3 regions of the Ensifer sp. 38_S197 genome follow, and region 2 is predicted to be linked to each of the others. Evidence: riboswitches for the same ligand, from Rfam matches in the RefSeq annotation. Region 2 holds a riboswitch; each other region holds the start of a gene.
The links. Region 2 has a riboswitch for thiamine pyrophosphate ahead of thiC (phosphomethylpyrimidine synthase ThiC). Riboswitches for the same ligand answer to the same signal wherever they lie in the genome.

Region 1 (4,809 bases), on a different contig from region 2:
CGGCTCCTCGGGGTTTGCCGGCGCGATCGTCGAGGTCACGGTGCGGTCGAGGAAATCACGGTCGTGGCTGACGAGGATCACCGTTCCGGCAAAGCCGGCGACGATTTCCTGCAAGAGGTCGAGCGTCTCGATGTCGAGGTCGTTGGTCGGCTCGTCAAGGATCAGGAGGTTCGTCGCCCGCGCCAGGATACGCGCCAGCATCAGCCTTGCCCGCTCGCCGCCGGAGAGTTCGCGGATCGGGGTGCGCGCTTGCTCCGGCTGGAACAGGAAATCCTTCATGTAACCGGTGACGTGGCGCTGCTCGCCATTGACCAGCAGGTTCTCGCCGCGGCCGTCCGTCAGGTAGTGCGCCAGCGTGTCGTCCAGATTGAGATCTTCGCGCTTCTGGTCGAGCGTCGCCATCTCGAGATTGGTGCCGAGCTTGACCGTGCCGCTGTCCGGTTCGATCTGCCCGGTCAGAATCTTCAGAAGCGTCGTCTTGCCGGCACCGTTGGGGCCGACGAGACCGATGCGGTCGCCGCGGTGCACGCGGATCGAGAAGGGCGCAACGATGGTGCGCTCACCATAGGCCTTGCTGATCTTCTCGGCCTCGATCACCAGCTTGCCGGACTCCTTGGCATCGGCAAGCGTCGCCTGCACCGTCCCCTGCGGTCCCTTGTGGCCACGATAGGCCGCCCGCATCGTCTGCAGCTCACCGAGACGGCGCATGTTGCGCTTGCGCCGTGCGGTCACGCCATAGCGCAGCCAGTGTTCCTCGCGTTCGATCGCCTTGCCGAGCTTATGCTGCTCCAGTTCTTCCGCCTCCAGCACCTCGTCGCGCCAGGCCTCGAAGTGGGCAAAGCCGCGGTCGAGCCGGCGCGACTGGCCACGATCGAGCCAGACGGTCGCGGTCGACACCTTCTCCAGGAAGCGCCGGTCGTGCGAGATCAAAACCAGCGCCGAGCGGCTGCGGGTAAGCTCGTCTTCCAGCCATTCGATCGTCGGCAGATCGAGATGGTTGGTCGGCTCGTCAAGCAGCAGGATATCCGGCTCCGGCGCCATGACGCGGGCGAGCGCCGCCCGGCGCGCCTCGCCGCCGGAGAGCCGCTTCGGGTCTTCTTCACCGGTCAGTCCCAGATGCTGCAGCAGATAGGCGACGCGATAGGGGTCGTCGCCCGGGCCGAGCCCCGCTTCGGCATAGGCCTGCACCGTGTCGTAGCCGTCGAAATCCGGCGCCTGGTGCAGATAGCGGATGGTCGCCGAGGGATGGCGGAACACTTCGCCCGACTGCGCTTCCGCAAGACCCGCGGCAATCTTCATCAGCGTCGACTTGCCCGAGCCGTTGCGCCCAACCAGGCAGATCCGGTCGCCCGGCTCCACTTGCAGATTGGCGCCGGCCAGAAGCGGCGTGCCGCCGAAGGTGAGGAAGATGTCGTCGAGTTTCAGAATGGGGGGCGCCAAGGCTCAGGCTCCGGTAAGATCATAGGGGCGGACAAGCACGATGGCGCGGCCGCTCTTGAGGCTGAAGCGAAGGGGACCCTCCGCAACATTGGAAACGGTTCGGGACGAGCCGAACGGCAGGGTGAAATCGTCGAGCGGGTAACGCGCATTGACGATCGAAAGACCGGTGAGCTCGGTCAACCCAAGGACCGAAAAGAGGCAACCCTTCGGCAGGTCGAGCTCCAGCGTGCCGGCAAGCAGCGGATAGGCCTCTTCCTCGCCGGAGGTCATCAGCACCGAAAGCCCGCGCTCGGCAAGGCCGACCGCCTGCAACAGGTGCAGGAAGGCATGGTCGCTGCGGGTGCCGCCAAGCGCACCGGCAAAGATCAAGCTGTCGGCACCACGCGACAGGGCAGCCTCGACGGCGATCTCGCCATCCGTGGCCGCCTTTGCCGCCGGATAGGACTCGCGCGGAACGGAGGCGAATTCGGAAAGCAGGGTATCTTCTGTCGAATCGAAATCACCGACCCAGACATCCGGAACGACGCCGAGCAGACGCGCGTGCCGCATGCCGCCGTCAGCGGCGACGAAGCGGCTTCCGCCGAGCTGGCGTGTCAGCCGGTCGGTGCTTGTCAGCGCACCGCCAAGCAGAATGGTGAAGGTCGATCGAGCCATGGCAAAGCCCATAGCGCAAAGGACCGCGGAAGGAAAACGAAGAAAGCGAGAAGACGCGCGGATCTCAAGATTTTGCGAGGATCGTCAATGGCCTTCCGGCACCGGATCGGAAGAGAGCATGCCGGCATAGACGCCGGGCGTCGAATCCGGAATCTCGATCGCGCCGGCCACCCGCTCATAGAACTTCGCCGGACCGACCCCGCCGATGACCGCATAACCGTAGCCAGCCTCGCGCATCGCCGTCAGGCTTTCGATCAGCAGCGCCTCGCCGATGCCCTGCCCGCGCATGCCTTCGTCGACACCGGTCGGGCCGAAAAAACCGAGCGCCGTCACGTCGTAGCAGGCGAAACCGACGATGTTCTCTTCATGCACCGCGATATGAATGCGCGTCGGGGTCGAGGAAAAGGCCGCTTCCGCCTCGCCCGCCCAGCCGGCGCCGAAAGTCCTCTCGATCCAGGAGACGACCAGGCGGCGCTCGGGCGCCATGGCGCGGCGAATGCGGATGCCCGGGCCAAGCTTCGACTGGGGCTGCGCCGGCAAGGCATATAGTCGAACGAGCATATCTGGCATGGCATTTCCTCCTCGCGGCTCCCTGCAGTTTTTGTCTTAGCGCAGCGTCCGGCTTACGCAAGCGCGGACGCCATGCCCTGAGCAGGCATCAACTCGACTTGCACCAAACACGCTTGCCATGGAACCAACGTGGCGGTAAATCTCTTGCCGCTCTAACGGGGTGCCTTCCGACCGCATGACGGCCGAAGGCTGAGAGGCGTGAAACGCCAACCCGCGGAACCTGATCCGGCTCATACCGGCGGAGGGATTAGACGCGATCGGATCGATACGCCCTTTTCCCATGCAACAACGAACTTTGGGAGAGAGGTGCTCGCCATGCCCAATTCATTGCAATTCAAATTGTTTAGCCGGCTAGCTCTGACTGCGGCCGCAAGCCTGGTTTTCGTCGGTGCCGCTGCCGCTGCCGACAGGACCCTGACGGTCTATACCTATGAGAGCTTCATCACCGAATGGGGCCCGGGCGCCAAGGTCGCCGAAGCCTTCGAAAAGACCTGCGAATGCAAGGTCAACTATGTCGGCGTCGCCGACGGCGTCGAACTCTTGACCCGCCTGAAGCTTGAAGGCGGCGCTTCGAAAGCCGACATCGTGCTCGGCCTCGACACCAATCTCGTCGCCGAAGCCAAGGCGACCGGTTTCTTCGCGCCGCACGGCATCGATGCCAAGGACCTGAAGGTACCGGGCGGCTTCTCCGACGACACCTTCCTGCCCTACGACTACGGCCACTTCGCCGTCGTCTACGACACCCAGACCTTGAAGACGCCGCCGAAGAGTCTCAAGGAGCTTGTCGAGGGCGACGCATCGCAGAAGATCGTCATCGAGGATCCGCGTACCTCGACGCCAGGCCTCGGTCTGCTGCTCTGGGTCAAGGCCGTCTATGGCGATGAGGCCGGCGCTGCCTGGGCAAAGCTCAAGGATCGCGTCCTGACGGTCACCCCGGGCTGGTCGGAAGCCTATGGCCTGTTCACCAAGGGCGAAGCGCCGATGGTGCTCTCCTATACCACCTCGCCCGCCTACCACATGGTCGCGGAAAACACCGACCGCTACCAGGCCGCAGCCTTCTCCGAGGGGCACTACATCCAGATCGAAGTCGCCGGCATGACCAAGAATGCCAAGGAGCCGGAACTGGCAAAACAGTTCCTGAGCTTCATGACCGGGCCGGAGTTCCAGTCGATCATCCCGACGACCAACTGGATGATGCCGGTTGGCGTCACCAGCGCGCCGCTGCCGGATGCCTTCAACAAGCTGGTCACTCCGGAAAAGACCTTCCTGCTGCCGTCGGAAGAAGTCGCGAAGAACCGTAAGGCGTGGATCGACGAGTGGCTTGCCGCGATGAGCAAGAACTGAGGCTGGATTGTTCGCGCCTCGCGAAAATCGCATGACGGTTGCCGCCGGGGCCTTTTGCCTCGGCGCCTTCCTGCTCTTCGTCGGCCTGGCGATCGCCGCCTTGCTCGCTGAGACCGGCGGCGCGGGCGAAGGCACCCTGTTCGACGCCTATATCTGGCGCGTCACCCGCTTCACGCTGCTGCAGGCAAGCCTTTCCACGCTGCTCTCCGTGCTCTTCGCCATACCGGTGGCACGGGCGCTGGCGCGGCGGCCGCAGTTTTTCGGCCGCATCTGGCTCTTGCGGCTGATGGCGCTGCCGCTCGGCCTGCCCGTTCTCGTCGGGGCGCTTGGGCTGATCGAGGTCTGGGGACGCCAGGGTTTCCTCAATGCGGGCCTGCGCTGGCTTGGCCTTGAGCAGCCGGTCAGCATCTACGGCCTGTTCGGCATCCTGCTCGCCCATGTCTTCTTCAACATGCCGCTTGCGGCGCGCCTGTTCCTGGCCGGGCTCGAGCGCGTTCCCGCCGAATACTGGCGCAGCGCCGCCAATCTCGGCATGCCGTCCCATGCGCTCTTCCGCTTCATCGAATGGCCTGTGCTTCGCGGCCTGCTGCCGGGTGCGGCCGGCCTCGTGTTCATGCTCTGCGCCACCAGCTTCACGCTCGTGCTGACGCTTGGCGGCGGGCCCGCGGCCAGCACGATCGAGGTCGCGATCTACCAGGCGCTGCGCTTCGATTTCGATCCGCCGCGCGCCATCGCGCTGTCCGGCCTGCAGATCGCCATGACCGGCGTCCTGCTTTTCATTCTCAGACATCTGGCAACGAA
Region 2 (4,809 bases):
GTGGCGATGGACTGGCGGACACTGATGCGATGCAGGTCGCCGGCCCTGTCGATCCGCGCTTGTTCGCCATCCTCGACCAAGCCGCTTCGCGAGAGGAAATCGCGGTCGGCGAAGATCTGGGGACGCTTCGCTGATTTTGGCTCTCGAACTCGGCTGCGGCCAGCTCTGCCGCGAAAACGAACTGGCGCAGCCCGGCCAGTCCGGCCTCGTCACTGGAGACCGGGCGATACCTAATTGACCTCGATCGGCGCCGGGCGACGGCTGGGCGCCGAGGTGGAAGGAAGGCGCCGGCTCGAAATAGACGAGAGCATTTGCCTTGCCGTCGGAAGGGAATGCAATGGCGCTCCCTCCCGACGCGTTTCGTTTTACCCTTCGGCTTCGACTTCGCCGACTGGCATATAGAGGTCGCCGCCTTCGCGATACTTCGCGGCCATCGCCTCCAGCCCTTCCTTCTGCGCTTCGGCGCGGATGTCGTGCGAGATCCGCATCGAGCAGAACTTCGGGCCGCACATGGAGCAGAAATGCGCCACCTTGTGCGCTTCCTTCGGCAGCGTCTCGTCGTGGAAGTTGCGGGCTGTCTCCGGGTCGAGCGACAGGTTGAACTGATCCTCCCAGCGGAACTCGAAGCGGGCGCGTGACAGCGCGTCGTCGCGCACCTGCGCGGCGGGATGGCCCTTGGCGAGATCGGCGGCGTGGGCGGCGATCTTGTAGGTGATGACGCCCACCTTGACGTCATTGCGGTCCGGCAGGCCCAGATGCTCCTTCGGCGTGACGTAGCAGAGCATCGCAGTGCCGAACCAGCCGATCATCGCGGCGCCGATGCCGGAGGTGATGTGGTCGTAGCCGGGAGCGATATCCGTCGTCAGCGGTCCGAGCGTGTAGAACGGCGCCTCGCCGCAGACGGCGAGCTGCTTGTCCATGTTTTCCTTGATCTTGTGCATCGGCACGTGACCGGGGCCTTCGATCATCACCTGACAATCCTTGGCCCAGGCGATCTTCGTGAGCTCGCCGAGCGTCTCCAGTTCGGCGAATTGCGCCGCGTCGTTGGCATCAGCGATCGAGCCGGGGCGCAAGCCATCACCGAGCGAGAAGGAGACGTCATAGGCGCGGCAGATATCGCAGATCTCCTCGAAATGCTCGTAGAGGAAGCTTTCCTTGTGATGATGCAGACACCACTTGGCCATGATCGAGCCGCCGCGCGAGACGATCCCGGTGACACGGTCGACGGTGAGCGGGATGTAATGCAGCCGCACCCCGGCATGGATGGTGAAATAGTCGACGCCCTGTTCGGCCTGCTCGATCAGCGTGTCGCGATAGACTTCCCATGTGAGGTCCTCGGCAATGCCGTTGACCTTTTCCAGCGCCTGGTAGAGTGGCACGGTGCCGATCGGAACCGGCGAGTTGCGGATGATCCATTCGCGGATGTTGTGGATGTTGCGGCCGGTCGAAAGGTCCATGACCGTGTCGGCGCCCCAGCGGGTCGCCCAGACCATCTTTTCGACCTCTTCGGCCATCGACGAGGTGACGGCGGAGTTGCCGATATTGGCGTTGATCTTCACCAGAAAATTCCGACCAATGATCATCGGCTCGGATTCCGGATGGTTGATGTTGGCGGGCAGGATCGCTCGGCCGCTGGCGATTTCCTGGCGCACGAATTCCGGCGTGACATGATCGGGGATATGGGCGCCGAAGCTCTCGCCATCGCGAACTTTCGCGCGCGCATCGCGGCCGAGGTTTTCGCGGATCGCCACGAACTCCATTTCCGGCGTGATGATGCCGGCGCGGGCATAGGCAAGCTGGGTTACCGCCTTGCCGGCCACTGCCTTAAGCGGCGCATGCTGGAACGGGAAGGTCGGCGTCAGCCGGTCGCCGCTGGCAAAGCCGTTGTCCTCCGGCCGGACAGTGCGCCCCTCGTAGGTTTCCACATCGCCGCGGGCGACGATCCAATTGCGGCGGAGCCGCGGCAACCCCTCCTCGATGCGGATTTCGGCATCGTCTGCGGTATAGGCGCCGGAGGAATCATAGACCGTGACCGGCGGTTCGCCCGAGGTCGGGTGCAGCGCGATCTCACGCATCGGCACGCGGATATCCGGATGCAGGATGCCGGCCTTGTGGACTTTTCGGGATGCCGGAAGCGGACCTTGGGTGACCGAGAGAGGGGTGGGCTTTGTGGCAATATTCATGACGAGGCTCCAAGTTTGCGATTGGAGACCCAGTTCTGATGCCGGAAGGATGAAAGACGCGCCGCCAGGTGCTGAATGCACGGAATCCTGGCTTCGATATCTGCACCGTCCCTACGCCAGTATGAACTGGATCAGGTTCAACGGGTCACTGCGCCACAGCCGGCGAGCCGGCCATCCAGCAGAATCTCAGCCCCTTGCGGGACCCCCCTGGTGAATGCCTAGAAGATAGCCATCGAACGGCACGGGTCGTCAAGCGCGAAATCGCTCGTTGCTCAATATGCACGTTAAACGGGTATTCCGGATGTAGACTCGACGCTAGTGGTCAGGTTTTTCCGGAACGCCGCGCTCCGCATAATCGGCGCGGTTGATGCCGTGGCGCTGGAGCTTGTCGTAAAAGGTCTTGCGCGGAATGCCGAGCGCTTCGATGGTCGCCTTGACGTCGCCGCGCTGGGCTCGGAGCGCCTCCTTCAGGATCTCCGCCTCGTAGCGTTCGAGCCGCTCCGGCAGCGCGAAACCGGACTGTTCGGTCGAGACAACGGGTTGCCCCAACGGGCCTTCGACGCCAAGCGCGACGCGTTCGGCAAAATGCGAAAGTTCGCGCACATTGCCAGGCCAGTTGTGCGTCATCAGGTGCTGCTGCACGGTCGGTGAGATGACGGGCACGTCACGCTTGAAGCGCTCGACTGCCCGGGTCAGGAAATGCGAGAAGAGCAGCGGGATGTCGTCACGGCGTTCGCGCAGCGGCGGGATCGACAACGTCACGACGTTCAATCGAAAGTAGAGATCTTCGCGAAAGTCACCGCGCTGCGCCGGGTCGCCGAGATCGATTTTTGCGGCGGCGATGACGCGGATATCGACGGGACGGACCTGATTGGTGCCGAGTGGCGTAATCTCGCGGGCTTCAAGAACACGCAGCATCTTGACCTGAGTTGCCGGCGGCATTGCCTCGATCTCGTCGAGGAACAGCGTGCCGCCGCTGGCGTGTTCGATGCGACCGACGCGCTTCTTCAAGGCGCCGGTGAAGGCGCCCGGCTCGTGGCCGAAGAGTTCGCTTTCGATCACCGTTTCCGGCAACGCGCCGCAGTTCAGCGCGACGAAGTTGCCGTTGCGGCGCCGGCTCCAATTGTGGAGCAGGGTGGCGACCACCTCCTTGCCGCTGCCGGTTTCGCCGGCGACGAGGACGTCGACATCCGTGTCGGCGATGTGCCGGATCGTCTGCCGCAGCCGCTCCATGACCGGTGTTTGGCCGATCAGCGGCAGGCTGTCGCCGGCCGTCTCCGCCGCCCGTTTCAACGCGCGGTTCTCCATGACGAGCCGGCGCTTTTCGAGGGCGCGCCGCACGCTCTGCACCAGCCGATCGGCGGCAAAGGGCTTGGGAATGAAGTCATAGACGCCATCCTGCAATGCCTGCACCGCCATCGGGATATCGCCGTGGCCGGTTACCAGAATCACCGGCAGGTCGGCATCGAAGGCGGCGATGCGGCGATGAAACGCCAGGCCATCGATGCCCGGCATGCGGATATCGCTGACGACGATGCCGTCGAAATCGGCATCGAGCGTCTCCAGCGCTTCAGCGGCACTTGCAAGCGAGGTGACGGCAAGGCCGGCAAGCTCCAGCGTCTGCTTCATCGCCTTGCGCAGATCGTTGTCGTCGTCGATGAGGTAAACGGACGGCTGCATCGCTCAGGCCCTTTTCAGGCGGACCGTGAAGACGGTGCCCCTGTCGCTGGTTTCGACTGATATCTCGCCGCCATAGTCGGCGACGATCTCCTTGGAGATGGCAAGACCGAGGCCGAGTCCTTCGTCCTTGGAGGTGTTGAATGGCGTGAACAAATCTTCGTGGATATGCTGCGGGATACCCGGGCCATTGTCGGCAACGACAAGCGAAACGCTGCCGGAAGGGCCGTCCTCGCAACGCACGCGGATTTCGGCGTCGGTCCGATTGCCGAGCGCTTCGAGCGCGTTCTGCAGGAGATTGATCAGGACCTGTTCAAGACGGATACGGTTGCCGAACACGCTGAGGCCGTTTTCCGGCAGGTCGACGACGATCGCATCCATGCGGCCGGCAAAGCGGCTGCGAAGGAGCATCAGCGCGCCTTCGACCACATCGCGCATCGGTGTCGGCTCGGCGACGAAGCGGCCCTTGCGGGCAAAGCTCCGGAGTTCGTCGGTGATGGTGCCGACCCGTTCGGTAAGGTCTGCGATGCTGGCGAGGTTCTCCACTGCCGTTTCCTGCTGGCCGCGTTCGAGGAAGGTGCGGGCGTTGTCGGCATAGGCGCGGATGGTGGCGACCGGTTGGTTGATCTCGTGGGCGACGCCGGCGGCCACCTGGCCGAGGATCGCCAGCCGGTTCGCCTGGACCAGCTCTTGCTGAACCGCCTGGAGTTTCTCGCCGGTGCGCCTGTGGTCGGCGATCTCCGTTTCCAGATGATCGCGGGCAAGGCTCAAGTCACGGGTACGCTCCGCCACGCGGCGCTCCAGTTCGTCACGGGCGGCACGTTCCCTCGCCGCCGCCAGCGTCAGCGCCTGGCGGCGACGCAGGAGGAAGGCGACCAGCGCCAGCAGCGGCACGGTCACCGCTAGCGCGATCAGCCGGGCCTCCCGGGTTGCCGCGGCCAGGGCGCCG
Region 3 (4,809 bases), 730 kb from region 2:
AAAACTCCACTTTAGCGATTTCTCCAGCCGGTAGCTGCAGCGACGCATGTATTTCAGTCCATGCTTCTTTGATCCGACGTGGGACGAGAGTTCGACTCTATTCGGTCGATCCCCAAAAGTGCTGCACGCTGAATTGCGTCGGCGAGTGCCTTAGGTTCGGCTTCCGGTAGGCAGGCTTCCCGGCTATCGGGCGCTATGAGTTCCGCTATACCGCCTACATTGGTTGCGATGAAGGGTGTGCCTATCGTGAAGCATTCTCCTACAACACAGGGGCTGTTTTCAACCAAGGAGGGCATCACGCAGAGCGCATTCGTGGCCTTCTGAATGAATCGGATCGCGTCTTGTTGATGTAGGTCATTAACGAAATCAATTTCCCCGCCGTAGCCCTGTAGCTTTCTAAGGGCGGCAGAACCGGAGAACTCCTGGTTAAGGCGATCAAAACGCCCAAGGAAAACCAAATTCGGTTGAAAACTCTTGGGGAACGCCGCCACTGCCCTAAGGAAGAGTTCAAAGCCTTTTCGACGCTCATGTCTTCCAAAGAAGATCAGGGTATCTATGCTGCCAGAGGCTACGGGTGCACAACTTAAGGGGCGGTCGCCGTTGAACCCCTCACTAAACCATTGGGGTAGCAACCAATTGCACACCTTTGATTTTGGGAGTCGAATTCCTGAAGCGGCATACCAATCGAGTAGATACTCGCTTGGGCTGATCACTAAGTCCGAATTTTCGATCTGGCTCTTCTCGATCGCTTCTGTTTCGAACTCTTCAAGGCGAGGAAGGTTCTTATTGTGCCTCCGAACCCACTCAGAACTACCATGCAAATGGGTCACGATGACACTCGAGATGAGGCCTTGGCGACGCGCCATTGCCGTATAGAAGCCTGAACCGAGCCAGTCGTTGAAATGCACAACGTGATAGTTCTGCGATTTGACATACCGATAGACGCAATATGATTTCGATATTGCGTCAACAGGCTGTGATACGACGTCGTCTGCGTCAACGAGATCTCGAAGAAAACGAATTGTAAAGTCGCTGTGGTTTCTCAGCAGTTCTCGCTGTGTTGCTTGATTGCAGTCCAGATCAGTAATTAAAATATCGACGTGGTAGCCTAGCGACTGCAGATGTAAGCTTTGACCCAGCGCGCATGCGCCGATCCCACCAGATCTGTTCAAGCCAGCAAGCTCTTCGGTGACTATCAAAATCTCGCCAAGCCGCGATGACATTCTTGGTTTCCTTTACTAACGTCGGCAATTCAAATTAGCGTCCATAGATCAACTATGATTGAAATCGGTATCCCGCTATATTGAAATGCAACTTTGATGCTCCACGACTCTAGTAGTTTTGGAATACTGGCTGGCTCGTGGCTCGCAATAGGCGTTACCTGCTTTGTTCGCAGGTGTTGATGGGGCTGGGGGATCTCTTCCGTACAGCCGGCAGCTCGAGCAGGAGCCCGTATTCCTTGGATCGCATATCGTGCCTTAGTTGGCATTGCCTCGACGGCAAACGTTGTTGCGGCCGATCAGCACGCAACGCGAACTGATCACTTTAGAGGGCTGCAGGTACATTCTTCTCTACGATTTGTCCACAACGCGTTGCGCAACGCGTCCCTGGCAAGTTCCAGCGACCACGCGGACGATATTGTCCGGAATGGGGATATTAGGCTCTCGTACGAATCGCCAAGGTCTGGAGCGCGCGGGAGAATGGTCGCAAACATGTCAAGTCGCGAAAAATAGCTTCAGGATGAACGCCTTCTGGGCGTCCGAAAACTGCGATGCCTTCATCGTCTTCCGTCCCTTTCCCAGCCAGGAATAGACACCGGAAAACTCTAGCCAAAACTGGTTCAGTTTGAAGGTTCAGATCAGCGCTTGCATTGCTGGGCAAGAAAAGTAAAAGTCTGAATGTCTGTGAAGTCGAACGCTCAGATAGAAGGCCCTTTGCGCTCTCAAGGCAATAGGGGCCTTTTTCATTGCGGAGCACCTTGATTCGCCCATCTTCCTCATCGAGCCGATGTGTCCCGCCCTGAACTCTGGCAGTTGACATCCCGCCTCGTGCCCCCCAGTAATCACGCATGCCGAGGGGCGCACCTGACGGTGCTGAGATGGCGGTGAGCCAGACCCTTGTACCTGATCCGGATCATACCGGCGTAGGAACGGCGAGGCCTCCTTGGGATATCAGCCGCGCCTCCGTCGTTCATTTGGATCTCCGTCATATGCTTTTGGGAGATCGTTGGTGCCTACACGTAGTTTACCATGGCGCGAGGCACGGTTCCGGAAGCCGAGCCGCCCAATGCGCCTGCTCGATCATTCGGTTCCCTTGTTGATTGCTAGAGGATGCTCGGGAACGGGCCGTTTCTTGGGTGCCTGGATTGTGAGCGCATTCGTCCACATTGAACGCATCTCTGCTCTCCAGAGGAGCCAGGCATGACCGCTATCGCCGTTACTATCGCAGGTTCGGATTCCGGCGGTGGCGCCGGCGTCCAGGCGGATCTGAAGACGTTTTCGGCGCTCGGCGTCTACGGTGCCAGCGTGATTACTGCCATCACGGCGCAAAATACCCGCGGGGTCAGAGCCGTCGAGGATATCTCTCCAGCCGTCGTCACAGCTCAGATGGATGCCGTGTTTTCAGATCTCGCCGCTGGCGCGGTGAAGATCGGCATGGTGTCTCGCCAGGAGACCATTACGGCGATCGCGTCCGGCTTGAAGCGACATGGGCATATGGCAGTCATCGATCCGGTGATGGTCGCTACTTCAGGCGATGTTTTGTTGCGCCCAGATGCGATCGCGACGCTCAAGGAGGAATTGCTGCCGCTAGGGCTGATTTTGACGCCGAATCTGCCCGAAGCGGCGCTGCTGACCGGGCGCGCGATTGCCGAGAACGAGACGGAAATGGCGCGGCAGGCGGAGATGCTGCTGAAGCTTGGTGCGCGTGCAGTGTTGATAAAGGGCGGGCATGCCGAGGGCGACGAAGCCGTCGATATTCTCTTCAACGGGGACACCGCGTTGCGTCTGTCTCGTCCGCGGGTCGAGACGAGGAATGATCATGGCACCGGCTGCACGCTCTCAGCCGCCATCGCCGCTGGTCTTGCCCGTGGGCTGGAGCTTCAAGACGCAGTAGTAGCCGCCAAGACCTATCTGCATGACGCGCTTGTCGCGGGAGTTGCGTTTAAAATCGGGCAAGGGCGGGGGCCGGTTCATCACTTCCATCAGTGGTGGGGAAACGGCGGCGATTAATATCCATCCCGAAACCTTGTGCCGGTCCATTGTTCATGTTCCGCTTTAAAAAGTAAGGTCATTCCATTGTTTAATAAGAGTAATGAAATGATCTGAGGCGGGAAGCTCGTCGTCCGCGGGCTGCAGTTGCTTGAGGGGGCGTGCCCCGGTTTTGGTTCAGGCCACTGCTACGTTGGCGTGAAACGGATGCTCCGCCTTGAGCAGTTTCCGGTAGAGAGCGACATGCTCGCGGCCGCAATCGACATGGCTCATCGGGCGCCTGAGGGTTGCCCGAAGGTTGTCCCAGGATCGCGGCGTGCTCAGTACATCGATCATCCGATCCGCTAGGTCTTGTGCGCTGCCGGCTCGGAAATGATAGCCGTCCAGGCGGTCGCGAACTTTCTCGGCCATGCCGCCGATATCTGAACACAGGATCGGCCGGCCATGGTGCAGCGCCTCCTGGATGACGACCGGGGAGTTCTCCCACCAGACCGAGGGCATCACCACCCAGTCGACCGAGCGCATCAGCCGCGGCATATCCTGGTTTTGATAGGCACCGTAGAAACGAACCCGGCGCCCTGCATCCTCGATCAGTTTCGCGACGCGGTCCTGATAGTCGGTCGGCTGGCGCTCCAGGTTGCCGCCAAAAATCATCAGCGTCGAATCGTCTCCCCAGATCTCCTCCGGCACGCGCGACACGGCGTCGATCAGCACATGCACGCCCTTGAAAGGGGTCATCTGACCGAAATAGGCAAAGCGGTTGCGTCGTGCCGTCGCCGTCGGCAGTTCGCGGGCGGGCGTCTTTTCCCCCATGACGATGCCGTTTTCGATCACAAAGATCTTTTCGGCGGCGATACCCCACTCGACATAGCGATTGGCAAGGAAGGCACTCGGGGCGATGAAGGCGTCGGCAAGGTTCAGCATGCCCCGGACGAATTGCTCGCGGCGGACGAAGCGCGACACAGGGATTTCCGGGAAGCACGTGTGGCAGTTGATCGGCGAGGCGCCATTGCAAAGCTGACCCGAGGGCCGCTTCACCATTTGTCCGTGGTTGTGACAGATCGGCAGGTACTCATGAAAGGTTACGACGATGCGTGCTTTCGGCAGAGCGTCACGCACCGCATAGAGGGCTTCCAACCCAAAGCCCATGACATGGTGGAAGTGGACGATGTCCGGCTTGATGTCTCCCACGAAGCGCAAGAGGTCTCGGCGGATCGCGTCTGTATCGCCATTGGACAGGAAGAAATGATCAAAGTCCTCGGCATGGTAGAGCACCTCGTCCATCGCCAGCCTTAGGCTCATCAGTGCCGACGCGCCGTGGCGCGGCACGGGATTGCCGACGCGGGCAAGGTAGATCGATTCGATGCCCGGCAGGCCGTTCAATGCCTTGTGCAATCCGTGGGAGGCGATCTCGGCGCCACCGAGCGAATGGGTCGGGTGGCCGTGCGAAACGACCAGCACGCGGAGTTTTTCACTCATGCCGAAACCTCGTTGTGGGCCGTTCCTTCTGTTTCCACCGTCTGCATCCAGCGTCCCCGGAACAGGGCCTGATCGACACGCTCCACGTATCTGGCCGTGGCTGGCGAAACAGCGCCTGACG

Region 1: another riboswitch for thiamine pyrophosphate. It lies ahead of thiB (thiamine ABC transporter substrate binding subunit); the one in region 2 lies ahead of thiC (phosphomethylpyrimidine synthase ThiC).
Region 3: another riboswitch for thiamine pyrophosphate. It lies ahead of thiD (bifunctional hydroxymethylpyrimidine kinase/phosphomethylpyrimidine kinase); the one in region 2 lies ahead of thiC (phosphomethylpyrimidine synthase ThiC).

The regions. Positions count from the first base shown of each region.
Region 1 covers NZ_JBXOVZ010000002.1:691,012-695,820, forward strand. The annotation lists gene AC1Z3V_RS16600 (ABC-F family ATP-binding cassette domain-containing protein) at 1-1,440, opposite strand, end outside; gene AC1Z3V_RS16605 (thiamine diphosphokinase) at 1,444-2,094, opposite strand; gene AC1Z3V_RS16610 (GNAT family N-acetyltransferase) at 2,179-2,664, opposite strand; TPP riboswitch at 2,811-2,928, shown strand; gene thiB (thiamine ABC transporter substrate binding subunit) at 2,980-4,008, shown strand; gene thiP (thiamine/thiamine pyrophosphate ABC transporter permease ThiP) at 4,016-4,809, shown strand, end outside.
Region 2 covers NZ_JBXOVZ010000001.1:926,340-931,148, reverse strand. The annotation lists gene AC1Z3V_RS04205 (hypothetical protein) at 1-134, shown strand, start outside; gene thiC (phosphomethylpyrimidine synthase ThiC) at 366-2,183, opposite strand; TPP riboswitch at 2,274-2,402, opposite strand; gene AC1Z3V_RS04195 (sigma-54-dependent transcriptional regulator) at 2,499-3,863, opposite strand; gene AC1Z3V_RS04190 (sensor histidine kinase) at 3,867-4,809, opposite strand, start outside.
Region 3 covers NZ_JBXOVZ010000001.1:191,405-196,213, reverse strand. The annotation lists gene AC1Z3V_RS00715 (glycosyltransferase family 2 protein) at 1-10, opposite strand, end outside; gene AC1Z3V_RS00710 (glycosyltransferase family 4 protein) at 54-1,223, opposite strand; TPP riboswitch at 2,065-2,167, shown strand; gene thiD (bifunctional hydroxymethylpyrimidine kinase/phosphomethylpyrimidine kinase) at 2,421-3,230, shown strand; gene AC1Z3V_RS00700 (glycosyltransferase family 4 protein) at 3,387-4,688, opposite strand; gene AC1Z3V_RS00695 (hypothetical protein) at 4,685-4,809, opposite strand, start outside.